3 regions of the Streptomyces sp. NBC_01707 genome follow, and region 1 is predicted to be linked to each of the others. Evidence: riboswitches for the same ligand, from Rfam matches in the RefSeq annotation. Region 1 holds a riboswitch; each other region holds the start of a gene.
What was found. Region 1 has a riboswitch for cyclic di-AMP ahead of OG963_RS24475 (M23 family metallopeptidase). Riboswitches for the same ligand answer to the same signal wherever they lie in the genome.
Positions count from the first base shown of each region.

Region 2: linked by a shared signal. The riboswitch ahead of OG963_RS38595 (transglycosylase SLT domain-containing protein) and the one ahead of OG963_RS24475 (M23 family metallopeptidase) in region 1 are both predicted to bind cyclic di-AMP.
Region 3: linked by a shared signal. The riboswitch ahead of OG963_RS09360 (LysM peptidoglycan-binding domain-containing M23 family metallopeptidase) and the one ahead of OG963_RS24475 (M23 family metallopeptidase) in region 1 are both predicted to bind cyclic di-AMP.

Region 1 is NZ_CP109190.1:5,428,610-5,438,198, reverse strand. Features, by position in the region: gene lhgO (L-2-hydroxyglutarate oxidase) at 60-1,316, shown strand; gene trmB (tRNA (guanosine(46)-N7)-methyltransferase TrmB) at 1,309-2,118, shown strand; gene OG963_RS24485 (PrsW family intramembrane metalloprotease) at 2,209-3,810, shown strand; gene OG963_RS24480 (aldo/keto reductase) at 3,815-4,759, opposite strand; gene OG963_RS24475 (M23 family metallopeptidase) at 4,931-6,037, opposite strand; cyclic di-AMP (ydaO/yuaA leader) riboswitch at 6,049-6,201, opposite strand; gene OG963_RS24470 (PP2C family protein-serine/threonine phosphatase) at 6,449-7,591, opposite strand; tRNA gene OG963_RS24465 (tRNA-Met) at 7,872-7,945, opposite strand; gene OG963_RS24460 (flotillin family protein) at 8,064-9,260, opposite strand; gene OG963_RS24455 (hypothetical protein) at 9,338-9,559, opposite strand.
Region 2 is NZ_CP109190.1:8,620,286-8,629,874, reverse strand. Features, by position in the region: gene OG963_RS38600 (GMC oxidoreductase) at 1-1,464, opposite strand, end outside; gene OG963_RS38595 (transglycosylase SLT domain-containing protein) at 1,852-2,616, opposite strand; cyclic di-AMP (ydaO/yuaA leader) riboswitch at 2,621-2,806, opposite strand; gene dacB (D-alanyl-D-alanine carboxypeptidase/D-alanyl-D-alanine-endopeptidase) at 4,399-6,021, shown strand; gene OG963_RS38585 (AraC family transcriptional regulator) at 6,362-7,264, shown strand; gene OG963_RS38580 (maleylacetate reductase and hydroxyquinol 1,2-dioxygenase domain-containing protein) at 7,496-9,457, shown strand; gene OG963_RS38575 (FAD-dependent monooxygenase) at 9,472-9,589, shown strand, end outside.
Region 3 is NZ_CP109190.1:2,047,280-2,056,868, forward strand. Features, by position in the region: gene OG963_RS09345 (STM4012 family radical SAM protein) at 1-772, shown strand, start outside; gene OG963_RS09350 (STM4011 family radical SAM protein) at 781-1,698, shown strand; gene OG963_RS09355 (SGNH/GDSL hydrolase family protein) at 1,757-2,608, opposite strand; gene OG963_RS09360 (LysM peptidoglycan-binding domain-containing M23 family metallopeptidase) at 2,784-3,632, opposite strand; cyclic di-AMP (ydaO/yuaA leader) riboswitch at 3,636-3,792, opposite strand; gene OG963_RS09365 (alpha-galactosidase) at 4,088-6,184, opposite strand; gene OG963_RS09370 (tyrosine-protein phosphatase) at 6,379-7,191, shown strand; gene OG963_RS09375 (DUF6126 family protein) at 7,222-7,395, opposite strand; gene OG963_RS09380 (helix-turn-helix domain-containing protein) at 7,429-8,037, opposite strand; gene OG963_RS09385 (aspartate aminotransferase family protein) at 8,105-9,502, opposite strand; gene dxs (1-deoxy-D-xylulose-5-phosphate synthase) at 9,499-9,589, opposite strand, start outside.

The DNA.
Region 1 (9,589 bases):
CCGGTGGTTTGAGTGCGTTGTCAGTGGGTCAGTGCACTATCGGGGTGGGAGGTGGCGTGATGATGACGCACGCGGCGTACGACTGCGATGTGCTGGTGATCGGCGGCGGGATCGTCGGCCTGTCGACGGCGTATGCGATCACGCGGACCGCTCCGGGCACGCGGGTGACGGTGCTGGAGAAGGAATGGGGCCCGGCGCGCCATCAGACGGGGCGCAACAGCGGCGTGATCCACAGCGGTATCTACTACCGTCCTGGCTCGCTGAAGGCCCGCTATGCGGTCCGCGGCGCCGCGGAGATGGTCGACTTCTGCGCGGAGCACGGCATTCCGCATGCGGTGACCGGCAAGCTGATCGTCGCGACCGAACGGTCCGAGCTGCCCCGGCTGCACGCGCTGGTGCAGCGCGGCCGGAATCACGGGCTGCCGGTGCGGGAGCTGGGACCTGCGCAGATCACGGAGTACGAGCCGCAGGTGCGCGGGCTCGCGGCGATCCGGGTCGGGACGACCGGGGTGTGCGACTTCAAGGCGGTGACCGAGCGGTTCGCGGCCGAGGTGCGTGGCGCGGGTGGGCTGATCCGGTTCGGGGCGGAGGTCACGGCGATCGACCGCCGCCCGTGGGGTGTGGCGGTGCGGACGGCGGACGGACGGGTGGTGCGGGCACGGGTCCTGGTCAACTGCGCGGGGCTGCAGAGCGACCGGGTGGCGCTCCTCGCGGGCGACGACCCGGGCATGCGGATCGTGCCCTTCCGCGGGGAGTACTACGAGCTGGCCAGGCCGGAGCTGGTGCGCGGCCTGGTCTACCCGGTCCCCGACCCGGCGTTCCCGTTCCTCGGGGTGCATCTGACCCGGGGCCACGACGGCAGCGTCCACGTCGGGCCGAACGCGGTGCCGGCGCTGGCCCGCGAGGGGTACGGCTGGCCGGTCGTACGCCCGAACGAGCTCATGGACACGCTGGCCTGGCCCGGCTCCTGGCGGATCGCGCGCAGGCACTGGCGGTACGGGGCGGGAGAGGTGCACCGTTCGCTGTCGAAGCGCGCGTTCACGGCGGCGGTGCGGCGGCTGCTGCCCGAGGTCACCGAGGACGATCTGCGTCCCGCCGCGGCCGGCGTCAGGGCCCAGGCGGTGCTGCGCGACGGCACGCTGGTGGACGACTTCCTGATCCGCGAGGCCCCGCACACCGTGCACGTGCTGAACGCTCCGTCGCCCGCCGCCACGGCCTCGCTGCCCATCGGGCGGGAGGTGGCACGCAGGGCGCTGCTCCGGGCACGCGGGACAGGATGGAAGCCGCCCGCCGTAGAATCGGGGCATTGTGTCTGAGTCCTTGAATCCCGCCCCCGAGACCGACGAGTCCCACGATCTGCGTGCCGCCGCCTTCGAGCGGCAGCGCAGGCTGCGTCAGGAGCCGCGCTTCCCCGGCGGGCCCGCCGCCGATCCGGCCGGTTCGCACCACGAGCGCCGGATCCGTAGTTTCCAGCCGCGCCGCAGCCGTGTCACACCCGGCCAGGAGGACGCTCTGCAGCGGCTCTGGCCGAAGTGGGGTCTGGACATCGACGGACAGTCGGTCCTCGACCTGCCGGAGCTGTTCGACGGGCTCCCGGTCGTGCTGGAGATCGGCTTCGGGATGGGTGAGGCCACCGCGCAGATGGCGGCCGACGACCTGGGTACCGGCATACTCGCCGTCGATGTGCACACACCGGGCCAGGGCAACCTGCTCGGTCTCGCGGACCGGAACGGACTGTCCAACATCCGGGTCGCCAACGGTGACGCGATCATCCTGCTGCGCGAGATGCTGCCGCCGGACTCGCTCGACGGGCTGCGGGTGTACTTCCCCGACCCGTGGCCCAAGAAGCGCCACCACAAGCGGCGGCTGATCCAGCCGGAGTTCCTCGATCTGGTGGCGCAGCGGCTGAAGCCGGGGGCCGTGCTGCACTGTGCGACCGACTGGGAGCCGTACGCCGAGCAGATGCTGGAGGTGCTGACCGCGCACCCCCGCTTCGAGAACACCCAGGCGGACGGCGGCTACGCACCGCGGCCCGCGTTCCGGCCGCTGACCCGGTTCGAGGGACAGGGCCTGGACAAGGGCCATGTCGTGCACGACCTGCTGTTCACCCGCCACTGAGCCGCTGAACTGCGGATTTCCCTACGGGGTCGGTGCGCGTCCCCCGTCGCCCCATGGTCAGTTGTCGGTCCCGCTCGTTAGGGTCATCGGGTGTCCGACGGGTCTGTGCAGCAGAAGCAGTCGCAGCCGGCCGTCCCGCTTCTCCAGGAGCAGCGGGTCGGCGAGATCCTGGCGGCCGTCCCGGAGCGGGGCCAGTGGCGCTACCGGCCGCGCCGGGTCGGCCTGGTCTGGCGGAGCAAGACGTTCCGTGCCGGTGCGGTCTTCACGGTGCTGGCTCTCTGCGGACTGGTGATCCTCGCCCTGGTCCGCGATCAGACGGGTACGGAGGGGTTCCTGGTCGGTCTGGGCCTCGCCGTACTGCCGGTACCGCTGCTGATGGCGGCGTTCCGCTGGCTGGACCGGGTCGAGCCGTGGTCCTGGCGGAATCTGCTGTTCGCTTTCGCCTGGGGTGCGTGCGCCGCCGCCCTGGTCGCCATCATCGCGAATTCGTTCGCGACCCGCTGGATCGCGACGGCCACCGCCGACCCGGCGGGCGCGGACACTCTCGGCGCCACGGTGATAGCACCGGTGGTCGAGGAGAGCGCGAAGGCCGCGGCCCTCCTGCTGATCTTCCTCTTCCGGAGGCGCCACTTCAGCGGCATCCTCGACGGCGTCGTCATCGCGGGCTTCACCGCGACGGGCTTCGCCTTCACCGAGAACATCCTCTATCTGGGCAATGCCTTCGGCGAGGACCAGCAGATCGGCACGTCGGGCTTCGCGTCGGTGACGGCCGCGACGTTCTTCGTACGTGCCGTGATGACGCCGTTCGCGCATCCCCTCTTCACCGTGCTGACCGGCCTGGGCTTCGGATTCGCCGCGCTCTGCGCACGTCGCCACCGCATCCGCCGGATCCTGCTGCCCCTGCTCGGGCTGATCCTCGCGATGGGCATGCACGCCCTGTGGAACGGCTCGGGGTCGTTCGGTCCGTACGGCTTCTATGTCGTGTACGGGGCGTTCATGGTCCCGGTCTTCGGGCTGGTCACCTGGCTGGTGATCTGGTCGCGCCAGCGGGAGCTGCGGACCCTGGCCACCGAGCTGCCCGTCTATGCGGCGGCCGGCTGGCTCACCCCGGCCGAGCCGCTCGCGCTCTCCTCGATGCGGGCCCGCGGCATGGCCCGGGACATGGCGCGCCACCGGCACGCGAGTGCCTGCGGAAGCACGAACGCGTACAGCACCCCGTACGGAGCGCCGTACACGAGCCCCGGCTACGGCTGTCCCGTGCCCGGCCCGCCACCGGCCCACTCGCCAGCGTACGGCAGCAACAGGGTCGTGGCGCAGGTCCGCAGTCATGCCAAGGCGCAGGCCAGGGCGCGCGGCAGAGCGGCGGCCCGTGCGGTCGCAGAGTACGAGTCGTTCGCGACGTCGCTGGCGTTCCTGCGCCGTCAGGCCCGCCGCGGGGCCGCGGACCCGGACTTCGTGGCGCGCGAGCTGGAGCTGCTGCACCACCTCTGGCAGCGCAGGGAGGTGGCAGGACCCGCGCTGACGTACGCGGCGCAGGCGACGGGCCGCCTGCGCCCCCGGTACATACCTGCGGGGCCGGCCCCGCACCCGCAGTACGGCGGCTACCTCCCGAACCCGTATCTGGCACCCCACGCCCAACAGCCGTATGCCCGGCCGCCGTACGGCAACGTCCCGCCCCCGCGCTCCCGGTGAGGTCTCAGGCCGACGCCTCGGTGAGCTCCGCCAGTTCCTGTTCGGTCAGCTGAAGGTCGGCCACGGCCACCAGGGCGGGCACCTGCTCGACCGTACGGGCCGAGGCGATCGGCGCGGCGACGGTCGGACGGGCGGCGAGCCAGGCCAGGGCGACGGTCGCGACCTCGGCGCCGCGCTCCTCGGCGACCTTGTCGAGTGCCGCCAGGACCTTCTGTCCGCGCTCCGAGGCCAGGTGCTGACCGGCCTTCTCGGCCCGCGCGCTCTCCACCGACGCACCCGGACGGTACTTGCCGGTGAGGAAGCCCGCGGCCAGGGCGAAGTACGGGACGGCGGCGAGACCGGCGCGGGCGGCCGTCTCCTGGAGCTCGCCCTCGTACGTGTCGCGGGAGACGAGGTTGTAGTGCGGCTGCAGGGCGACGTATCGGGCGAGCCCCTCGCGCTCGGAGAAGTCCAGGGACGCCTGGAGCCGCTCCGGGCTGATGTTGGACGCGGCGATCTCGCGCACCTTGCCGTCCTTCACCAGCTGGTCGAGGGCGGTGATGATCTCCTCGACCGGGACGGTCTCGTCGTCGAAGTGCGTGTAGTAGAGGTCGATGTGGTCGGTGCCCAGCCGGCGCAGCGACTCCTCGGCCGCGGCCTTGATGGTGGTGGCGGAGAGCCCCTTGTACGCGGGGTGGGCGCCGACCTTGGTGGCGACGACGATGTCGGAACGGTTGGAGCGTGCGGCGAGCCACTTGCCGATGACCGTCTCCGACTCGCCGCCCTCGTTGCCGGGGATCCACGCGGAGTACGCGTCCGCGGTGTCCAGGAAGTTGCCGCCCGCCGCGACGTACGCGTCCAGTACGGCGAACGACTGCGCCTCGTCGGCGGTCCAGCCGAAGACGTTGCCACCGAGGGCGAGCGGGAAGACCTGGAGGTCGGAAGAGCCGAGCTTACGAAGAGAAGTCATGAGTGGATCAACGGACTCCGCCGCGCCCGCTATTCCGTACCGGGGGGGAAAGGGGGTGCAGGCGCATCCGCATGGGGTCCCAAGGACCGGGTGACAGCAGACCGGCAGCCCTGACGTCGGGGGGGAGCGTCAGGACTGCCGGGTACGAGGGGCCGGAGAACCGGCGCGGGTTCAGACGGTGAGGCCCTTGTCGCGCAGCCAGGCCATCGGGTCGATGCCGGTGCCGTCCGGGGTGTGGACCTCCAGGTGGAGGTGGGGTCCGGTCACGTTGCCGGTGGCTCCGACACGGCCGATGGTCTCGCCGGTGGTGACCTTCTGGCCGACGGTGACGTCGATCGACGACTGGTGGCAGAACCACAGTTCCGTACCGTCCTCGAGCTCCAGGACCGTGCGGTAGCCGTACGAACCGGACCAGCCCGCCGACTTGACGGTGCCGGTGTGGACGGCCTTGATCGGGGTGCCGGTCGGCGCCGCGAAGTCGAGGCCGGTGTGGTAGCCGGAGGACCACATCGAACCGGCTTCGCCGAAGGTCGAGGTGATCGTGTACGAGGAGGTGGGGATGGCGTAGGAGGCGGCGAGCTTGGCAAGCCGTGCGGCCTCGGCCTTCGCCTTCGCCGCTTCCTCCGCCTTCTTCTTGTCGGCGGCGGCCTTGGCCTCGGCGACGTCCTGCTTCGCCTTGGCCTCGGCGGCGGCCTTCTCCGCAGCGGCCTTCTCCTCAGCGGCCTTGATCTCCGCTTCGGCGGCGTTCTGCTGCTGCTCGGCCTGCTGGAGGATGCGGGCGCGCAGCGCCTCGCCGGCGTCGGTGGTGCCCTGCTCGGCCTCGGCGGTGGTGATGCCGGCACTGGTGAGCGGGGCGGTCGCAACCGCGGACTTCGCCTGGTCGGTCACGGACCCGTCGGAGAACAGGGCGCCCACGCCGGGAAGGGACTTGGCGTCGGGGAGGTTGTCCGCGAGAGAGTCGGGAAGGGAGATGGAGACCGGCGGCTTGCTCTGCGCGGTGGCCATGCCACCCGCTCCCACGGCCGCGATGACACCGACTCCGAGCACCGTGGAGCTGCGGGCGAGCCCGTTGCGCTGCTTGACGACGCGGTGCCTGCCGCGTACGGGGCGGACGGACTCCTCGGTGGGGTTCCATTCCTCCCACGCCCGGTCGGTCTCACCGAAACCGTCGGTCGCGAACTCAGTGGTGAACTCGGCGCCGAAATCGGTTCGCTGCTCGGTCGTGAAGTCGGAGCCGAACCGGGAGGGGGCTTCGGGGGCAGGCTTGTTGGACGCCACGGGGGCGCACTCCTTTCCTTCCTTCTCGCCTACCGGGTTAGCTGACGGGTTCGGAGCAGGAAGGTCTCCTACGGATCCCTCTGCCTCTCACGAGACACAGGTGTCCGATTCACCCCATGTAGGTGGTTCCCCGGTTCCCTTGCGGAATTCGGCGCTCGCGCACGGTGCCGCCACTGACGGCGGCTGGGACAACCGCGCTGCGTTATCGAACGTTAATAGACGGACGGGTCCGATTCCAAGCCGTTCCGACTGATCGTTAACGCCTTTGGCCTGGACTTTACGGGACACAATCGGGCGGAAACGGGCGAGTTGATCGCCACTCAGCCACTACCCGGTTTCTGACGTTGCGTCAAATGTTATGCGGAGCGAGGCCTTTCGATTACGCACCGTGGCATCGCCCTGCGAAGCCCTTCACCGACTCAGCCCTTCCTCACTCGCATCCCGGCCCACGATCTTCACAGTCCTGCGCCGATCCGGCTGCCTCCGGGCGGGACGTGCGACCGCGAGCAGCGCCATGTCGTCGGTGGATCGGCCGCCGGTGTGCAGCCGTACGTCGTCGACCAGCGCGGACAGCAGCTCCTCGGGCCCGGGAAAGATCCGCCCGCGCAGCCGGGCCGCCGGATCGTAGAAGACCCCTTGGGCGTCGCGCGCCTCGGAGAGTCCGTCCGTGTACGCGAGCAGCGTCATCCCGGCGTCCAGCTCCCATACGTCGGCCCGGTCCGTCCACACCCCCAGGTCCATGCCGAGCGGCAGCGCGGGCACCGTCGGGACCAACACGTCCAGTGAGCCGTCGGGGCGGAGCAGCAGCGGCTCGGGGTGGCCGCGGTTGACGATGCGCACCTCGGCCCCGCCGGGCGGGACCTCGGCGAGCACGGCGGTGACGAACCCCTCGACCGGATCGATGCCGCCCTGCCTCGCCCCCTCCCGCGCCAGCGCCCGCTCCAGCCTCCGCGCCACGCCCTCCAGCGAATCCTCCTGCTCGGCGGCCTCCCGGAACGCGCCGATGACCACCGCCACCGTCCCGACCGCTTCGAGCCCCTTGCCCCGCACGTCCCCGACCACGAGCCGTACCCCGTACGAGCTCTCCGCCACGGCGAACAGGTCACCGCCGACGAATTCGTCCGCCTGGGCGGCCTCGTACCGCGCGGCGACATGGAGCCCTCCGATCCGCTCGGACGGCGTCGGCAGCACGGCCCGCATGGCGGTCTCCGCGATGACCCGCGCCGAAGCCAGCTGCTCGGTGCTGCGCCGTACGACCCTGTTGATGACGACCGCAAGGATCGCGACCGTGATCACGGTGACGAGCTCGATGAACGGCACGACGTGCAGCAGACCGCCACTGGGCAACCGCAGCGAGAGGATCGAGCAAATCGCGGCGACGCCCGTGAGGACGGTGCTGACCGGAGAGAAGAACGGTGCGGCGATCAGCGGAGCGGCCACGAACATCGGCACGGCGGTGAAGGGCGGTGGGCTGAGGTAGTCGAAGACGAGTCCGCCGACGATCATCAGAAGCGGCAGCGCACGGACGAACCACCAGGCCCAGCCGCGCACCATGGCCCGCCCCCTGACCCGCCCCCCGAGCAGCTTCCTCGCCATCCCCACCTGTGGTCTCCTGCCCGGCGCGCCCGGTGCTGTCCTGGGCCGTGCGCCCTGTGGTCTCCTGCCCCGTGCACGCACGGCTGTCCTGACCTGCACGCGCCCGGCTGCGGACATGGGCCTGCTTCCCAGGCTTGCCGGGGCGCCGCCGCGCGGCGACTCCTCATCGGCCGAAGGGGGGACGGAAAACACGAGTCAGGCCCGGCACGCTCAATGCATGCCGGGCCTGACTCTTCAGTAGCGGGGACAGGATTTGAACCTGCGACCTCTGGGTTATGAGCCCAGCGAGCTACCGAGCTGCTCCACCCCGCGTCGGTGAACACAACTCTACGCCATCAGGAACGGACTGCTGACCACCCATGAAATGGCTGCCCGACCGAACGGCCCCCGACGCCCTTCCCGCACCTTTCCCGCCCCGGCCCTGCCCGGGTCAGTTCGAGTCGGTGATGCGCGGCGCCCGCTTCGCGTCGACCGCCGGTTTCCCCGCGCTCGCGCTGCGCTGGAGCGATTGGAGAATGGCCAGCCCCTGGCCCACCACACCCGCCGCCATCTCATTGACCCCGCTGGTTCCGTTGAGCACGGTCAGGTTGGCCCCCTTCATCCCGCGGGCGGCCGCGTCGGCCAGCGCCGGCAGGTTCTCCACGATGCGGTTGGCCGCGATCAGTTCCTGGTTGCCGTCCCGGAGCGAGGCGGCGCGGGCGGTGTTGGCGTCGGCCTGCGCCTGGGCCAGGGTCCGTTCGGTGTACGCGCTGCCGTCGGCCTGGAACTTCGCCCGGTCACGGGCGGCCTCGGCGAGCGTGCGCTGACGGTACGCCTCGGCGTCCGCCGGACGCCTGACCTCCGCCTCCAGCCGCTGTGCGGCCAGCCCGGCCTGCCGTTCGGCCAGAGCCGTCTGCTCCTCGATGACCTCCTGCGACGCCCTGGCCTGGGCCAGCGGTCCGGCCTGGGCGGCGCGGGCGTTGTACTGCTCGGTCTCGGCGAGGAAGCCGGCCCGCTTGATCGCGGTGTCCCGTTCGTACTCGGCCTTGAGCGCCGCGGCCTGCTGCTCGCGCTCGGCCGCTTCCTGGTCGGCCCTGGCCTGGGCGATCCGGGCCTGGCTGGCGACGGCGGCCGCGTGCGGGGCGGCGAGGTTGTTGATGTAGCCGGTGGCGTCGTCGATCTCCTGGATCTGGAGGGCGTCCACGACGATGCCGAGTTTCTCCATCTCGCCGTGACTTCCCGCGATGACCTCCTGGGAGACCCGGTTCCGTTCCCGGATGATCTGTTCGACGGTCAGGCCGCCGATGATGGAACGCAGGTGACCGGCGAAGATCCGGCCGGCGAGCTCTTCCATCTGGTCCTGCTCGGACAGGAAGCGGCGTGCGGCGTTGGCGATGGAGACGGCGTCGTCACCGACCTTGAAGACCGCGACTGCGCGGACGTTGAGACGGATGCCCTGCTGGGTGACGCAGTCCTCGGTGATCTCCGCCTCGCGCAGCGCCAGGGAGAGCATGCGCGCCTTCTGCTTCACGGGTACGACGAAACTGCCGTGGCCGGTGACGATCCGGAACTGGGTGTCCTGCGTCTGCCGCTTCGATCCGGAGATGAGCATCGCCTCGTTGGGGGCGGGAACGTGCCAGAACAACATGAGCGAACTCCTGCCGTCAGGTCATTTTCATCGCGGCGTCGGATCTCTGAATCGGGTCTCGGCTCCGCTTCCTGCGTTCAGGCCGGCAGCCGTTCGACGATCACGCTGCGCGCCGAGACCGAGTCGACGACAACCACACGTTCGTCCCGGTCGATCGACGTCGTCGACCATGCGGTGTAGGCCTCCGACCCGCCCCGTACGGCCACCAGCACTTCGCCGGGACCGCCCTCCGGGATCGGCACGGTCACGCGCCCGATCGCCCCGACCGGGCTCAGGGCCGACTCATCTGGGGCTCTCATACGCCCTCGCCCACGCCTCCCTCATGATTC
Region 2 (9,589 bases), 3.2 Mb from region 1:
GTGGTACGTGAGGTGGTCGCCCCAGATCTTGTAGGTACCGAAGAGATCGGTCCGGTAGATCGTCCCCTCCTTCTGGTTGATCCTGTCGAAGATCGTCCTGGCGGCGTCGATGGACGGTTGCTTCCAGGCGGTCTGCCAGTTCAGGTCGACCTTGCCGGTCGCCGCGTTCCAGGCGAACTCGGCCCGGTTCGGGTTCTTGGTGATGGACAGGTAGAAGGAGGCGAACGTCTCGATCCCGGTGGGCAGCGGGGCGACCTCGGCGAACGCGCCACCGGCGGCCCAGTTGTCGATACCCCCTGTGGGGATGGAAGCCTGGAGGCTTCCGGTCGGGTCCCACAGGTGGTTGGCCCGGCCGCACATGACGTTGCCGTTGTCACCCCACCCTTTGCCGATCTCGCTGTTCAGTCCAGGGAGCGCGCCGGTGGCCTTCAGCTTGACCAGCAGCTTGCTGGTGCCCACGCTGCCGGCCGCGAAGAACACCCGGTCCGCAGTCACCGTCTTGGTGGCCGTGGTGGCACCGCGGGTGTCGAGCTGGTCGATGACCACCGTGTAGCCGCCACCTGTCGCCGGTGCGACCGAAGTGACCTTGTGCAGCGGCGAGATGACGACCCTGCCGGTGGCCCTGATCCGGTCGATGTACGTCTTCTGCAGCGACTTCTTGCCGTAGTTGTTGCCGTACAGGATCTCGCCGGCCAGCGCCGACCTGGGTACGGTTCCGGCCTCTTCCTGCTTCATGTAGTCCCAGTCGTACACCGTGGGCACGAAGACGAACGGGAAGCCGGCACGCTGGGCGTGCTTACGCCCGACCCGGGCGTACTGGTAGCAGGCAGCGGTCTCGAACCAGGCGGGATCGATGGTGCCGACGCCGAGGCCGGCATTGGCGCGCGGATAGTAGATCCCGTACATCTCGTCGGCGTCCACCGACGGGAGTACGGCTCCGAAGTTCTCCCGCTTGGGGGTGACGGCCATGCCACCGTTGACCAGCGAGCCGCCACCGACGCCGCGGCCCTGGTACACCGTGATCCCGCTGAACTCCTCGGCGTCGAGGATCCCCGTGCTGCGGGTGACGTCCTTGTCGATGGGGAAGCCGAGGAAGTTGCTGAGCGGCTGCTTGGTCCTGGTGCGCAGCCAGTACGACCGACTGTCCGGGGAGGTCGTGTTGGCGAAGATCTTGCCGTCCGGGCCGGCGGTGTCCCAGGCCATGCCCATTTCGATCATGTGCACGTCGACGCCCGACTGGGCGAGACGCAGAGCGGCGACGGATCCGCCGTACCCGGTGCCGATCACGAGGGCCGGGACATGGGCCCCGGAGTCGATCGGAGCGGCTGCGGAGCCGGCCCCGGCCTGAGCCGGGGTGCTGTGACCCGCGAGGGCCACGGCGCCTAAAATAGAACCAGTTCCTGTGAGGAATCTTCGACGGGAAACGCCCTTGGGGCCTTCATCATGCATGGTAGAGTCACTCATGTGACACGCCTCACTCTCGACAGAGTGAAACTGGTTCTACTGCCGTTTGCGTGGCAAGTCACTACATACCCTTGAGTAACTTGCGCCCGACCGGGGCACGCCATGCATCAGCGCACAGTCGGCCCGCCCCGGCCACCAGTTCGCGATCGCCCCGCCGACGAAGCATCGCGGGACGACCTGCAGACGATCTTCGACACCACGGACCGTCTTGAGCAAGCAGACCGGGTCCCGCCCCGGAGGCGCCTCCCGGGATCACCACGACGACACCGGAGTTTCGGTCGTAACCGGGCCATGCCCCCGATCGGGCAGAGAACGGGAACGGGTGGCGAGGCCCTGTCGGACCCTCGCCACCCGTCACACCTCGACCGGCATCAACACGACCGGGTGTCAGTACGCCCCGAACACGTTGTCGATCGAACCGTACTTGGCCGCGGCGTAGTTGCACGCAGCCGTGATGTTGGCGACCGGGTCGTAGATGTCCATCGACGTACCGGACACGTGGTAGGCCTTGAACGTGGGGTCGATGACCTGCAGGAGCCCCTTGGACGGCGTGCCCTTGGCGGCGTTCGAGTCCCAGTTGTTGATGGCCTTGGGGTTGCCCGACGACTCGCGGATGATGTTGCGGTGGATACCGTCGTAGCTGCCGGGGATGCCGTGCTGCGCCATGACGGCCAGCGACTCCTTGATCCAGCCGTCGAGGTCGTTCGTGTACGTCACGGTCCCGGCGGGGGCAGGAGTGGAAGGGCTCGCGGCCGGCTTGGTCTCGGCAGGCGCCGCGGCCTTGGCGCCGATGGTCAGCTTCATGCCCGGGTGGATCACGGCGGGGTCGGCTCCGATGACCTCGCGATTGTCCTGGTACAGCTGCTGCCAGCCGCCACTCACCGCGTGCCCGACGGCGATCTTGTAAAGCGTGTCACCGGCTATCACGGAATAGACGGAGGGCGTGGCCTTCGCGGCGGCAATTCCCTTGGCAGGGGCCGCAGCGGGCGCCACGGTCTTTGCGACGGTGGCGACGGACTGCACCGGCGCTGCCGAAGCAGTGGTCGCACCGATCACAGGAAGTGCGAGAGCGGCTCCGCCCGCGGTCACGGTGATGAAACCGCGAGTCAGCGAACCGGACTTACGACGACGGTGGTTACCCGTTGCGGGCATGGCGCATTCCTCTCCGTCGCCTACGAGGTGAGCTGTCGGGTTCAGGCTGGAGTTGCCTGGCCGTATGGGAATACGACTTCACCCCTAGCCGTTCCAGAAACCGGATCGGCTGCTTACCTGGGTCCCCCGCTCCTGCCGTACGTGAGTGGTCGGATTACCGGATGGCGGCAGGATTAGGCGTTCCATCCGGATTGACGGTGACCGTAAGCGAGAAACTCCGACCTGAACAAGCCCCCACTTTTCGATCACAATTCATTTACAAGATCGAGTCGGGGAATTATCCGCACTCCACACCCGCCCGCGAAGCCAAATTTCTTGGCGTGGCAGGGAACCGAGCGGTACGCCGTCGCATCCGCGGGCCCGGAAAGTGACTCTCGCCACTAGGCCCGAAAAGGGCGATTTGCCCGGCAGGCAGAGCTCGAGTCGTGCGAGTCATGCATTCATCAGCAAAGGCCGCCATTCCCCTCGATTGCCAAAATTCCGACATTTAAGACATCGGTGGGCGGGTGAGGGGCCTTCGACTCGTCGGGAAAGCCGTCCTCCGCGTGAGGTGAGAGCGGATGCCGCAGCGCGCGTGACGTGCTCCGCCAGCCGCGGCGCACCAGTGGTCGCCCACCGGCCCGGGCGCGCAGGCGCAGGCAGAACGGCGGTCCCGGCGGGCGCAGAACGGCGGTCCCGGCGGGCGCAGAACGGCGGTCCCGGCGGGCGCAGAACGGCGGTCCCGGCGGGCGCAGGAGGTGCCGTACGCCGTCGGCGCGGCCGCCACAGTGCGCAGAGATGCCCGCCGACCTCCCGGGACCGTCCGGCAGCACGAGGGAAGTCGTGGCGATGGAGAGCCCGCGGCGCTGATCACCGTGCCGCTCTCGCCGCGCGATCGTCGCCCGGCCACCGCCTTGCCGCGTACCGGCCGTCCGGACGGTACGCGGCATGATCGCCATCGCTCAGCCGGCGGCCGAGACGGTCGGGCCGGATGAACCCGACGTAGCCTCCGAAGGCTGCCGGATAGATCTTCTCCAGCCTCTCGGCGATGCGGGCGCGCCCCGCACGCGCCCTCTCTTCGCCCTCTTCAAACGAGTACCCCTCGGACCCGTCCGGTTCGGGGAGGATTCAGGAATCGGTCACACGGCAGGCCGAAGCAATGCGGCGAGCCCATTGCTCATCCTTGCGGAACAGCCGTTGACGACAGTCAAATCCTCGGCTGCTCATGCGAATCCGGCCTCGTCCTGAGCGTCGGAACCAGTGGTGCGCACGCCTCCTCCGGAGAAATGGGGCAACGCCCCGCTCGTCGCCTTACGTTGATACTGCGATCGCTGGAAGAGGAGAAGGGGCAACGGAGTCGAGGGCGAACATTCCATCGCTCCATTCCTGCCACCCACAATCCTGCCCAACTCGACCGATTCATCGCACGAAACGTCATGTCGAGTCGTCCCCCGCACGTCGGTATGAGCTCGCGTGCACCCATCGACATCTGATGTGTCACCACCTTGCGCGGCCCTCGCAATCGAATCGGCCCGGCAAGAATTACGTTGCGCATCAGGCGCCTCGTGACGGAGTCGGGACACGTTCCATTCCGAATCGATTGAATCAGCCGATGTCACCTGAACTCTGATCAGATGCCCTCCAGATCCACCATGTTCGATGCAAACAGAAAGCCGTACCGGTTGCGGACAGGAGTACGACTCCGACCCCACCGCCAACCCTTGGCCCCCCGGCCCGGTTGCCCCCAGATCCGAACGACGTACCCCTTCCGCCGAGGATCCAGATGCCTGATGATCTCTTTCCATGCGCATGCCAACGATTCATCGAAGATTCCGCCATCGGGCCTTGCTCTGGGCCGTCGCCGCGAGCCTGGCTCTCACCGCCACCTCAGGAGTCCCGGCCGGGGCGGACTCCCCGGTGCCCGGCCTGTCGCAGACCCTCGACCACATTCTCAGCGACACCCGGCTGGACGGCGCCCAGGTCGGAGTCGTCGTCAGCGACGCCGAAACCGGGCAGACGCTCTATCAACGCAACGGCGGCGGCCGTCTGGTACCCGCATCCAGTACCAAGCTTCTGACGTCGACCGCGGCCATGGCGCTGCTCGGTCCCGACTACCGCTACAGCACCGATGTACTCGCGGACGGTTCCCGCCACGGGTCCGTGGTCCAGGGTGATCTTTATCTTCGCGGCACCGGCGACCCCACGATGCTGGCCGAGGACTACGACCGACTGGCCGCCACGGTCGCCGCATCGGGAATCCGCCGGATCACCGGCCGACTGGTCGCCGACGACACCCGGTTCGACAGCAGCCGGCTCGGCGCGTCCTGGGCGTCCGACGACGAGTCCGCCTATTACTCGTCGCAGATCTCTCCGCTGACGGTGGCCCCGGACACCGACTACGACGCGGGCACCGTGCTCCTCTCGGTGACCCCGGGCTCCGCGCCCGGCGATGCGCCCAGGGTGAAGGTCACCCCGTCGAACGACTACGTCCACATCGACAACCGTGCCACCACGGTCGCCGCCGGTGGAAGTCGTGCGATCACCGTCGATCGCACGCACGGCAGCAACACCATCGTGGTCAGCGGCAAGATCCCCGTCGAGAGCACACCCGCCACGTCATGGACCAGTGTCTGGGAACCCACCGGATACGCGGCCGCCGTCTTCGCGGACGCGCTGGCCGCACACGGAGTGAAGGTGACCCGAGGGACGGTGCTGGGCAAGGCCGTTCCGCAAGGTGCCTCCACTCTGGCCTCCCATCCGTCGATGCCGCTGAAGGACCTGCTGACGCCGTTTCTGAAGCTGTCCAACAACAACCATGCCGAGGTGCTGGTCAAGACCATCGGATACGAGGTGAAGGGCAGCGGCACCTGGTCGGCCGGGCTGTCGGCGATCGCCGACCACCTGCGTACCCTCGGACTGGACCCCTCCGACCTGCGTCAGATGGACGGCTCCGGCCTGTCGAGGATGGACGTGGTGTCCACCGAGCAGTTCGCCGAACTGCTGGTCGCCGCACGCCATCAACCGTGGTTCGAGGAGTGGTACGACGCCCTGCCGATCGCCTGCGTGTCCGACCGGATGACCGGTGGAACGCTGCGCTCCCGCATGTGCGGGACCTCGGCTGCGGGCAATCTGCACGGCAAGACCGGTTCGCTGACCGGCGTGTCGGGGCTCTCCGGCTATGTCACGGACGCCGACGGCCGGAAGCTCGTCTTCAGCTTCGTCAGCAACAACTACGTCGCGAGCTCGGTCAAGGACATCGAGGATGCGGTCGGAGCGGCGCTCGCCGGCTACAGCGTGAAGGGCGCACAGCAGCCGCAGGGTGCGGCCCGGTCCGACCGGCCGTCGACCGATGCGCCCACTGCCAGGGATGAGCAGTCCGGGCGTACCGACCTCGAGTGCTCCTGGACGAAGCCTGTGAGCTGCTGAGCGACGGTCGGGGCACTCCAGGACAGCGCACGGATCCGCGTGGCGCCGACCTGGTCCGGCCGGAGGTCGACCAGGTGAGGGGCGGGGCGCACTCCACCCCTCACCTGTTGCCGTTGCCGGCCTGCACACGCGGCTCAGCACGCGAGAGGTGATCAGGGGCGCTGATGCCGGGTCTCGGGTCGGGCGGGCCACCGCCGACGGGTGACCTGCGCGACTCGGCGGACACTCGCCGAGGGCCGACCGGGTCACTGGGCAGGCGCTGGCGGCCCGGCGGGGAATACATCACAATGATCCAACATTCAATAAAAGTGATACGGCGCGGACCGCACGGGAGAATCGCATGGGACTTTCGACCTCCGGCGAAACCATGCCTGAGCTGGGACTCCTCGACACCACCGGCATCCTGCGCCGACCAGGGGTGAGCCCCGAGCGCACCAGCTCAGGACTGGGCTGGGAGCACGTCTACGTCTCCACCCAGCGGGAACAGCCGTATCACGCGACATTCGAGGCTGCGCCCACCCACCTTTTGATCCTGCACCTGGGCGGCCCGGTGACCGTCCGGCGTCGCATCAGCCGGTCGATGCGGGCCCAGCTGATTCCGGCCGGGGGCATCTTCCTCCACCCCGCGGGCCGCGCGCTGGACGTGGAACTCCAAGGAGGACTCGACACCGTCCACCTGTATCTCAGCGACTCGGTCCTGCAGGAAGCGCACGGTGAGGGCGCGACGGTGGAACTCGCCGAGGAGCTGGGCAGCTCCGATCCGCTGATCGAGCAACTCGTCCTGGCACTGGACGGCGTCGTGCGGCTCCGGGAGCCATCCGCCCGTACCTATGTGGATCACCTCGTGGGCACACTCGCAGCTCGGCTCGCCCGGGCACACGCGGCCGGCCGACCCGTGGACCGCGAGAGCGCGTCGTCAGGACTGACGAGCCGACAGCTCATGTCGGCACGTGAGTTGATGGAGACACGGATCTCCGAGCCGCTGCCCGTCGCCGAGCTGGCCTCGGCCACCGGTCTGAGCGCGAGCCAGTTCAGCAGGCAGTTCAGAGCCAGCACGGGTAAGTCGCCCCACCAGTTCCTGCTCCAACTGCGGCTGGACCACGCACGTCGGCTGCTGCGCACCACGACGCTGCCCATCGCCGACCTGGCCGCCCACTGCGGCTTCTCCCATCAGGAGCACCTGACACGCGTGATGCGCGCCAAGCTGGGCACGACCCCTGCTGCCTTCCGTCGGGCTTGCTGACCTTCGATTCCGCGTCCCGCGCCGCCGCATTCACCCCTGCCCACCCCACCGCATGCGCCCGCGCACCGCCTTCCGGTGCGGCTCAAGCCCGTCCGCGGCCCCTCACGGCCATGGCGCCGCGCCGATCCGGCAGAAGATACGCGCGAAACGTGCAGGAAACCGGATGTCCACGGCCCCGACACTCGGTGGCAGACATCCAAGGACCCACGGCACACGCGAAGGCGGAAAGCGATGAGGAACTTCGTCCACACCTCCCACCCCTCGCGGGTCATCTTCGGCACCGGAACGGTCGGTCAGGTCCGCGACGAAGTCGAGCGGCTCGGCTGTTCCCGCGTCCTGCTCCTGGCCGGCCCGGCGGTGGCCGAGGCCGCCGCCCGAGTACGTGACGTCCTCGGGGACCTCATCGTGGCGGAGTTCGACGGTGCCGCGATGCACACCCCGGTGGAGGTGACCGAGCGAGCGCTCGACGTACTCCGGGAACACGCCGCCGACTGTCTGGTGGCTGTCGGCGGCGGCTCCACGACAGGGCTGGCCAAAGCACTGGCGCTGCGCACCGATCTCCCGCAGGTGATCCTTCCGACCACATACTCGGGCTCCGAGGTCACTCCGGTGCTGGGCGAGACGCAGGGCGGACGCAAGATCACGCAGTCCTCGCCGACGATTCTGCCCGAAACCGTCGTCTACGACGTCGAGTTCACCCGTGACCTGCCGGTGGGCATGTCGGTCACCAGCGGAGTCAACGCCTTGGCCCACGCCGTGGAGGCCTTGTACTCGCCGCAGGCGAACCCGGTGATCGACGGTATGGCCCTCGACGCTGTCGGCAGGATCGCCCGCGCCCTGCCGGTTCTCGTCGCCCAGCCGTCCGACACCGGAGCACGCGCCGACCTTCTCCATGCCGCGTGGCTGGCCGGTACCTGCCTCGCCTCCGTCGGCATGGGACTCCACCACAAGCTGTGCCACACCCTGGGCGGTACGTTCGGCCTGCCGCACGCCGAGACACACACGGTGATCCTGCCGCACGCCATGGCCTACAACGCCCCCGCAGCCCGGGACGTCATGAACCGGATCGCCGATGCACTGGGCGTGGCGGACGCCCCGAGCGGGGTGTTCGACCTGATCGCCTCCGTGGGAGGCCCCACCTCGCTGGGCCCGCTGGGCATGGCGCAGGCGGATCTGTCGGAGGCCGCGCGGCTGGCCGTCGCCACGCCGTACCCGAACCCCCGGGAGCTGACGTACCAGGGCATCGAGGGCCTGCTGCAGGATGCCTGGCGGGGCCGCCGTCCGGCATCTCCCGCGGTGCAGGTTCCCCCGGCGCTCGGGGCGACGGCGGACCTGGAGCGCCTGACCGAGCAGGTGGTGGCGAGCTTCGCAGACGCACCGGATCCGCGGGTCGGACAGCTGCTCGGCGACCTCGTACGGCACCTGCACCACTTCGTGACGAGCAACGACGTCACCGAATCGGAGTGGCAGCACGCCGTCGACTTCCTGACCCGCACCGGGCAGATCTGCACGAGCACCCGGCAGGAGTTCGTGCTGCTGTCCGACACGCTCGGCGTCTCCAGCATCGTCGACCTGCTCACCAATTCGCGCACCCCCGAGACCACACCGTCGGCGGTACTCGGACCGTTCTACACGGACGGCCCCCCGGAGACCCCGCAGGGCGCCGACATCTCGCGGGGTGTCGCCGGCACTCCGCTGTGGGCCGACATCCGTGTCACCGACACGGAGGGCCACCCCCTGCCGGACGCCGTCGTGGATGTGTGGCAGGCCAACAAGGACGGGTTCTACGACGTCCAGCTGCCCGAGCACGAAGGCCCGGTGCTGCGGGGGCGTCTGCGCACGGACGACGAGGGCCGGCTGCGCTTCTGGACGACCCTGCCGGCCGAGTATCCGATCCCGGACGACGGTCCGGTGGGACAGATGCTCCAGGCCGTCAACCGTCATCCCTACCGTGCTCCCCACCTCCACTTCATGATCTCCGCACCCGGCCACCGGCGCCTGGTCACCCAGCTGTTCGTGAAGGGCGGCCCCTACCTGGACTCCGACACGGTGTTCGGCGTCAAAGAAGGACTCGTCATCGACTTCGCGCCCCGCACCGACCCGACCCCGGACGGCCGCGCCGTCGACGGGGAGTGGCGCAGCCTGCAGTTCACCTTCCGCATCGCCCGCATCGCCGACGCACCGGCAAGCTGACGAGGAGCAGTCCCATGGAATCGACCCACGCCTACGACACCGACGTCCTGGTGGTCGGCAGCGGCCCTGCCGGCGGCTCCGCGGCCCTGCTTCTGGCCACCTACGGCGTCCGCACCCTGCTGGTCACCAAGT
Region 3 (9,589 bases), 3.4 Mb from region 1:
CCGTGACGTGCGCATCCCGGTCCTGAACATCGACCTGATCTACGGCATCGACGGGCAGACGGAGGACAGTTGGCGCACCTCGCTGGACGCCGCGCTCGGCTGGCAGCCGGAGGAGCTCTACCTCTATCCGCTGTACGTGCGCCCGCTGACCGGGCTGGGCCGGTACGGCGCCGACGTCGAGGCCGCGGCGGACGCCGCGTGGGACGAGCAGCGGCTGCGGCTGTACCGGGCGGGCCGGGACCATCTTCTCGCCCACGGCTACGAGCAGGTGTCGATGCGGATGTTCCGCCGCACCGACGCCCCGCAGGAGGGCCCCGCCGACTACGCGTGCCAGACGGACGGCATGATCGGTCTGGGCTGTGGCGCCCGTTCGTACACCACACGGCTGCATTACTCGTTCGACTACGCGGTGGAGATGCGTGAGGTGCGGACGATCATCGACGACTACACCGCCACCGAGGACTTCTCCCGCGCCGAAGTGGGTCGCCACGTCGACGGCGACGAGGCGCGCAGACGCCATCTCCTGCAGTCGCTGCTCCAGGCCCAGGGGCTGCGACCGGGCGAGTACCACGAACGGTTCGGCACCTTGCCCGGCGACGACTTCCGCGCCGAGCTGGACCGGTTCGAGGCGCGCGGCTGGCTGGACGGCGCCGCCGGTGCGACCGGGCTGCTGCGGCTGTCGCCCGAAGGCCTCGCGCATTCCGACGCGCTGGGTCCCGAGCTGTTCTCCCCAGCCGTACGGGCCGCGATGGCCGCGTACGAACTGAAGTGAGCGCGCCCATGGACCTGACGATCCTGTACCGCGGTCCGCTGGCGTCGTGCGACTACGACTGCCCGTACTGCCCGTTCGCCAAGCGGCGCGACAGTCCGGAACAGCTGCGTGCGGACCGTGCCGCGCTGGAGCGGTTCACCGCCTGGGCGGCGGCACGGACCGGCGACCGGATCTCGGTGCTGTTCACGCCCTGGGGCGAGGGGCTGGTCCGCTCCTGGTACCGCCGGGCGCTGGTCGAGCTGGCACAGCTGCCGCACATCGGCCGGGTCGCGATCCAGACCAATCTCAGCGGCCGCACGCGGTGGCTGGCCGAAGCGGGTGAGTCCACCCGCGACAGGATCGCGCTGTGGTGCACGTACCACCCGGGACAGACGCCGTACGACCGCTTCCTCGCGAAGTGCCGGGAGCTGACCGGCCTCGGTGTCCGGTACAGCGTCGGCGTGGTGGGTCTCGACGAGCATCTCGACGAGGCTCGACGGCTCCGTGCCGACCTGCCCGGCGAGGTCTATCTCTGGGTCAACGCGGCCGAGGGGCGTAGCTACACGGACGAGGAGGCGGACCGCTGGACGTCCCTCGACCCCCTCTTCCCGTACAGCCGGGATCCGCATCGCTCGGCCGGGATGCCCTGCCGGACCGGCGAGTCGGTCATCTCGGTGGACGGGGACGGTACGGTGCGCCGCTGCCACTTCGTCCCGGCCGAGCTCGGCAATCTCTACGACGGCAGCTATCGGCGGGCGTTGGGCCCGCGGGCCTGTCCGCTCGCCGTGTGCGACTGCCACATCGGATATGTGCATCTGGAGACGCTGCCGCTGTACGACGTCTTCGCGGGCGGGGTGCTGGAACGCATACCGGCCGAGCCGGCGGGCGTACCGGCTCACCGGGATCAAGCGTTGCTGCCGTTGTTCCCGGTCGGCGGACGAGCCTGATCGAACCGGACGGGTCGCTGCGAGCGCGCCCGTCCGGCCGAAGAGGACACCGCGCCGGTCACAGCGGCAACAGGTCGGGGCGCTTCGCCTCGACGTGGTCACCGGAGGACTCGCCGCGCAGCCGCCGCCCGATCCAGGGCACCAGATATTCGCGGGCCCAGTGGATGTCGTCGCGCCGTACCTCGAGCGTGCCGCGCTGTGCCTGCGGCGGCCACTCCTGGTCGGGGTCGGCCGGCACATCGAGGCCGAGGACCTGGGCGGCGCGCAGCGCGACCCGGGTGTGTCCCTCGGCCGACAGGTGGAGCCGGTCGTCGTCCCAGGCGCGCCTGTCCTGCACGGACCGCAGCGACCACAGGTCGAGGACCGGGCAGTCGTAGCGGTCGGCGATGGACCGCACATGGGCGGTGTAGGTGGCGATCTTGCCGCGCAGATGGCGCAGTACGGGAACGCCGCGGGTGTCGAAGCCGGTCGTGACCATGACGGTGCCGACCGACCGTGTCAGGTCGGCGACCGCGCGCTCGAACCGCTCGGCCACGTCGTCGGGGTCGGTGCCGGGCCGGATGATGTCATTGCCGCCCGCGCAGAAGCTCACCAGGTCGGGGGCGAGCTGCTTGGCGCGCGGCACCTGTTCCTCGACTATCTGGTCGAGGAGGCGTCCGCGTACGGCGAGATTGGCGTAACGGAAGTTCCCGTGAGCCGAACCGGCGGAACCGGTGTTCGTCGCCGCGTCGGGGTCGGGGAGCTGGTCCGCGAGGAGTACGGCGAAACGGTCCGCCCAGCCGACGAAGGTTCCGTCCGGGCCGGGGTCACCGACCCCCTCGGTGAAGCTGTCGCCAATCGCTGCGTACGACCCGATGGCGCCATGCCGGTTGTTGACGCCACGTTGATTTTTTCTCGAATCGTCTGCCACAAGGGCACATCCTGCACTGCCGAATGTGACCTACGCGACCGTAATAAGGGGTTGACGGGAGGTGAGATAGACCACCCGGTCAGGTTTTGGTAAAGAGGGAATAAGCGAAGGGGCGGTGCGCCGCCGCGCACCGCCCCTTCAACAAGCCGTTCGGATCAGGCCTGATCGGATCAGATCAGACGGAGATTCCGTGCGACGCCAGGAAGGCGACAGGGTCGATGTCCGAGCCGTACGCGGGACCGGTGCGGACCTCGAAGTGGAGGTGCGGGCCGGTGACGTTGCCGGTGGCACCGGAGAGGCCGATCTGCTGGCCGGTCGAGAGGGTCTGACCCACCGAGACGGAGAGCGCGGACAGGTGGCCGTACTGCGAGTAGTGGCCGTCGGCGTGCTTGACGACGACCTCGTTGCCGTACGCGCCACCCCAGCCGGCAGTGACGACGGTGCCGGAGGTGATCGCCTTCACGCTGGTGCCGGTGGAGACCGGGAAGTCGATGCCGGTGTGGCTGCCACTGGACCAGTTGGCACCGGAGGCACGGTAGTTGGTGGTGTGCTTGCCCGGAACCGGGGCGACGTAGCCGGAGCTGCTGCTCTGGGCGGGCGCGGGCTTGGTGACCGCCGGAGCCTTCGACGGAGCCGGGGCGGCCGGCGTGGTGCCGGTGGCCGCGGCAGGGCCGCCGAGGGTCAGCTTCATGCCCGGGTGGATCAGGCTCGGGTTGCCGCCGATGACCTCACGGTTGTCCTGGTACAGCTTCTCCCAGCCACCCTCGACCTTGTTGTCGGAGGCGATCTTCGACAGGTAGTCGCCGGCGACGACGGAGTACGTCCGGGTCTCGGACTGCTTCTTCGCGACCGGGGCGGCCGGAGCGGCGGCGGAGTGCGCGGCGGGGGCGGCCTGCTCCGCGGCGTGGGCACCGGTGGCACCGAGCAGCGGGAGGGCGATGACGGCCCCGCCGGCGCCGACGGCGGCAACGCCACGAGCGATGGTGCTGGACTTCGGACGACGGTGCTTACCCGATATGGGCATGAAGAATTTCCTCTCCGGCGCCTACGAGGTGAGCTGTCGGGTTCGGGCTGGAGATGCCCGGTCGCATGAGGTGCGACTTCACCCCGAGCCGGCCGGATTTCTCCGGTCGGCGGCTTACCTGGTTCCCCCGCTCCTGCCACACGATGAGTGGATGCGAATTCCGGTCGGCGGCAGGATTAGGCGGTCCGTCCGGATTGACGGTGACCGTAAACGAGTGAGGACGAGCAGAACAAGCCATCGGTTGCGTGCCGGAATCCGCGCCAGGAAATCGGCGCGGAATTCCGGTCACACTCCGTGGATTAAGGATCTTGGCTTTCCGCGCGGTGCACGGAATCCCCGCCCCCCGCACCAGCACACACCGTCACAGATATGATCCCGCTCACGAAAGGCCCCTCATCTACCGCTGAATCAGGGCATGTTCGACTAAATGCCTCAATACGGACATGTCATGAACATCATCCGCGGCGGAGCCTCAGCACCTTCGCGTCCAGATCCCCCCGCAGGCCGGTGTGCAGCCCCTGATGCAGCAGCACGGAACCGTGGTGGACGGCCCCGGTGTCCGAACAGGTGTAGGTCGCCGTGGGGTCGAGCCCACGCAGCCGCAGGACCGGCGGCAGCTCCCCGTACCTCTGTGTCTCCAGCCACATGAGCACGACGGTCTCGTCACCGCGTGTGTACTGCACGGCGCCGAGCCCGCCACGCGGCGCACGCAGCCGGTACAGCGCACCGTGCTGCACCACCGGGCGGATCTCCTTGTACAGGTCCACCCAGCCCCGGGCCTCGGCCAGCTCCTCGTCGCTCCACTCGGTGAGGTCTCCGCCGACCCCGAGCACCCCGGCCATCGCGCTCACGAACCGGAAGCGCAGCGAGCTCACCCTGCCGTTGAGCTGGACATTCGGACTGTCGGTCACCCAGGCGGCCATCACTCGAGCCGGATGGATCTGCCCGAAGCCCTCCTGGATGGCGAGCCGGTCCAGCGGGTCGGTGTTGTCGGAGGTCCACACCTGGTCGGTACGGGCGAGGATGCCCAGATCGATCCTGCCACCGCCGCCCGAGCAGGACTCGAAAGCGACACCGGGGTGAGCCGCCCGCAGCCGGTCGATCAGCGCGTACAGCGCATCCACATGCTCGATCCAGAGCTTCTGCGGATACTCCTCGCCCGGCCACCCCGCATCGGTGAAGCAGCGGTTGAAGTCCCATTTCACATAGTCGATCGGGGCGCTGGAAAGCAGTGAGTCGAGCTGTTCCCACAGATGGTTCCGCACATCGGTCCGGGCCAGATTGAGCACCAGCTGATGACGGAACTCCGTCCGGGTCCGGCCGGGAAAGTGCTGCACCCAGTCAGGGTGCGCGCGATACAGGTCACTGTCGGCGTTCACCATCTCCGGTTCGACCCAGATGCCGAACTGCATGCCGAGCGCGTGCACTTCGTCGGCGAGCGGCTTCAGTCCGCCGGGGAAGCGCTCGGGGTTCGGGGTCCAGTCGCCGAGTCCCGCCCGGTCGCTGGTGCGCTGCCCGAACCACGCGTCGTCCACGACGAACAGTTCGACACCCATCGCTGCGGCGCGCACGGCCAGGGCACGCTGCTGGTCCTCCGCGATGTCGAAGCCGGTGGCCTCCCAGGAGTTGTAGAGCACCGGCCGCAGGCTCTCGGCGTCCGGAACGACGTGAGCCAGCTGCCAGGCGTGCCAGGCCCGGCTCGCCCCGCCGAACCCTTCGGCGCTCCACAGTCCGGCGAACACCGGTGTGGTGTACGTCTCCCCCGGTGCGAGCCGCAGCAGACCCGAGTCGTCGTAGCCGGCTCCGCCGGTGATCTGCACGAGCCCGTCGGGAAGCTGCTGCACGGCGATCCGCCACGAGCCGGACCAGGCGAGCGCGCAGCCGTACACCTCGCCGACCTCCTCGGTGGCGGCGCCGTCCGCGTCGAGCGCGACCCAGGGCAGAAACTGGTGCCCGGTGTGACCGCGCCTGCTGGAGAGGACCTTCTCGCCGTACGTCAGCTCCGACCGCACCAGCTGCGTCTCGGCCGCCCACCGCCCGTGCAGATGACTGAGGCGCCAGCCGTCGCGGGCGGGCAGTGCCCAGGCGGCAGCGTCGGCCCGCAGCAGCTCCAGCGGCGGTCCGTCGGGGCCTGCGTGGCGGACGGTGGCCCAGCGCTCGACCACATCGGAGTCGTCCCGCATCCGGTAGTGCAGCGTCAGCGCGAGCTGCTGTACGGGGTCGGAGAACGCGATGCGCAGTTCGTCGCCGTCCACCGCCGCCTCGGCGTAGGCCCATTCGGTGCCGCGGACCTCGGGGGTCCGTACCGAGAGCGCGGGCCGGACGAACCGGGGGCCACCCTCCACCGGGTACTCCTCGCGACCGTCCAGCTGTGACTCGAAGCCGCGGAAGGGCAGGGCCGGTGCGGCGGCGAGGGCCTCGGCGGCCGCGAGGGAGATGCGCGGCCCCCAGTGCAGATGCAGCAGTTCGTCCCGGTCGGTGAGATGCAGCGCATAGCTGCCGGTCGCCCCGGTCAGCAGCCAGGTCCGACCCGTGTCACCAGTCTCGATCATGTCATCCCCACATTCGCACAGTTCCGCACATCATCAAGCTCCGACGGGTGGCCGGGCAACGCCCGCGCAGGGGGAATTCACCTGCGTCGGGGGCGAGAACGGCCGAGATGATTGTCCGAGGGACCGATGTCGTATCGTCGCGGGAGTGACCTCGCCGGCGAGCAGCGCCGACGCCAGACATTCCAGGAGACACCGTGACGCAGCAGGTGCCGCAGATCCCGTCGACGGAACCCGAGCTGTCGGGCGTGCGCAACTTCCGTGACGTGGGCGGTCTGCCCACCGTCGACGGACGCCGGGTGAGGTACGGACGACTCTTCCGCAGCGGTCACCTCGCGCACGCCACCGCCGAGGACGCGGCGTTCCTCGGCGGTCTCGGGCTGCACACGATCTTCGACTTCCGGAATGCGGCCGACCACAAGCTGGACGGCCTGGACGTGGAGCTGCCGGGTGTACGGAATGTGAGCATCCCGCTCTCCGACCCGGCCGACGGCGCCGAGTTCTGGCGGATGGTCCGCGACGGCAACATCGAGCAGCTGCGCGACATCCTCGCCGACGGCAAGGGAGCGGCCCGGATGACCGCCTCGTACCGGGCGATCGTCAGGGACCGCACCGCCGAGCACAGCCGGGTCCTGCACGCGCTGGCCGAGGACAGCGTCCCCGCGCTGATGCACTGTGCGGCGGGCAAGGACCGGGCCGGGATCTCGATCGCGGTGGCGCTGCTCGCCGTCGGGGTCGAGCGCGAGGCCGTCGAGGCCGACTACCTGAAGTCCAACGAGCTGCACCGCCGGTACAAGGTGCGCCGCAGCGACACCTCGGCGACCGGGATGTCGCCCGAGGTGATGGAGCTGCTCAGCCCGCTCTTCGACGCCCGCGCCGAATATCTCGCCCAGGCGTTCACCACCATCGAGGAGACCTGGGGCAGCACCGACCGCTATCTCGCCGACGGGCTGAAGCTCACTCCGCAGACGCTGGAGCGGCTGCGCGGACGGCTGCTCGACGAGGCGTAACCGGATCTCCCGGCGGTGGTGGCCGGCCGGTCAGCCCTTGCCGGCCACCGCGAAGAGGAGGTAGAGGAAGGCCGCGAAGACGTGTCCGGCGACAAGATAGGCGATCAGCCGGATCACCACGCCGCGCGGAAACTTCCGCTCCTGCGGGTCGTAGTTCTTGGGCCTGGCCGGGCTGAGCGGATCGAAGTTCTCTGAATCGGACATGACAGTCCTCTCTGGCGACCGGACGGACCGGTCTCAGCGGCGGTGGATCCCGCTGCCGAGGCACAGCTCGGCGGCGGGGCTCTGGAGCAGGGTGTGGACGAAGAGGAGCTCGGATCCCTCGGGGCCGACGGCGGCGATCCGGTGCGGGGTCAGCGAGTCGAAGTGGGCGCTGTCCCCGGGATCGAGATCGTGCACGGTGTCACCGAGACTCACCCGCAGCCGCCCGGCGAGGACGTACAGCCATTCCTCGCCCGGATGAACGCGTACGAGATCGCCCTGCGCGCCGTACGGCACGCGGACGCGCAGCGCCTGCATCGCCCGGCCGGAGCCACCGGCCTGCTGGTACATCCAGCCGTCGGCCTCGGCACCTTCGAACGTGCCGGCGCGCACGATCGCGTCACGTTCGGGCGGAATCTCGCCGAGCAGCTCGGAGACCGTCGTACCGTAGATCCTGGCAAGTCCGAGGAGCATCGGCAGCGAGGGCTGCCGCCGGCCCGTTTCGAGCCGGGAGAGATGGGCGGGGGAAAGCCCCGCGCGCTGCGCGGCGCTCTCGAGGGTGAGACCACGGCTGCGGCGCAGATCGCGCAGGCGTGGCGCGACCCCGGGCAGCTCGTCGGCCACCCCTCCTTCGGGAGGATTCATATGTCCATTGGGCCAGGATTCTGCCTCAGAGGCAATTTTCTTGCCTCCGAGGCAAAACCTTTGGGACTCAGCGGTGGGCGACCGCCTGCTTGACCAGTGTTCGGCCGAAGTCCCACATCAGCCCGCCGCCGCTGTGCGCGTCGTCCATCACCGCCGTGAACGCTGTCACGAACCGGTCCACCTCCGGCTCACCGATGACCAGCGGTGGAATCAGCTTGATCACTTCCAGATGGTCGCCGGAGACCTGGGTGAGGATCCGGTGCTTCTGCAGCAGCGGTACGACCACCATCTGCGCGAAGAGACCCTTGCGGGCCGCCTGGAGCACGGTCCAGCGGCTGCGCAGCTTCAGCGAGGACGGCCGGCCGAACTCGATTCCGATCATCAGCCCGCGGCCACGGACCTCGTGCAGCAGCTCGTACCGCCCGATGAGCGCGGCGAGCCGCTCGCGCAGCAGATCGCCGGTGCGGCGGGCGTTGGCGACGATCTCCTCGTCCTCCATCACCGCGAGGACCGCGAGCCCCGCCGCCATCGCCTGGGCGTTGGAGCCGAAGCTTGCCGAGTGGACCAGAACCCGGTCCATCGACGAATAGACCCGTCTGAAGATCCAGTCCTTCCCGAGGGTCGCTCCCACCGGCACATAGCCGCCGGAGAGTGCCTTGGCGACACAGACCAGATCGGGTTCGACACCTTCCTCGTGCTGGTACGCGTAGAAGTCACCGGTCCGGCCGAGGCCGGTCTGCACCTCGTCGGCGATGAGCAGTGCCTTGTGCCGGTGCAGCAGCTCCTGTGCGGCGCGCAGGAAGCCGGGCGGCGCTTCGTGGACACCCTTGCCCTGGATCGGCTCGACGACGAGCGCCGCCACATCGTCACGCTTCAGTTCACGCAGGAGTGCGTCGAGGTCGCCGAGTGCGATGGCCGTGTCGGGCAGCAGCGGGGCGAAACCGTCCCGGAAGCCGGACTCGCCGTTGACCGAGAGGGAGCCGGTCGTCAGGCCGTGGAAGGCGTGGGTGCAGTAGAGCACGCGCGGCTTCCCGGTGGCGTACCGGGCGAACTTCAGCGCGGTCTCGACGGCTTCGGTGCCGCTGTTGCCGAAGAAGACCCGGTCCAGGTGCGGGCTGTGTGCGAGCAGCTTCTCGGCCAGCAGTCCGGGCAGCGGCTGGCAGTCGAAGCGGGTGAGGTCGGCGAGCGAGGCGTCCAGGACGTCGTGCAGTGCCTTGCGGACGACGGGGTGGTGGCGGCCCAGCCCCATCACGCCGAAGCCGGCGAGCATGTCGAGGTAGTCGTTGCCGTCCGCGTCCCAGAAGTACGCACCCTCGGCCCGCTCGTAGACCTTGTCGAAGCCGATGGTGCGGAGCATCCGCGGCAGCTGGTGGTTGAGGTATTTCGTGTGCAGCTCGTAGCGCTCGGCGCCGCGTTCCGCGAGGAGTTGCGCAAGATCGAAACCCTTGGGGCCGCCGTCCTTCATTCCCCGCTCTCCTCCATCCGCTCGGCTGCGGCCTTGGCGGCCAGCGCGGCACTGATCCGGCCGGCGATCTCGACCGGTGTGAGCCCG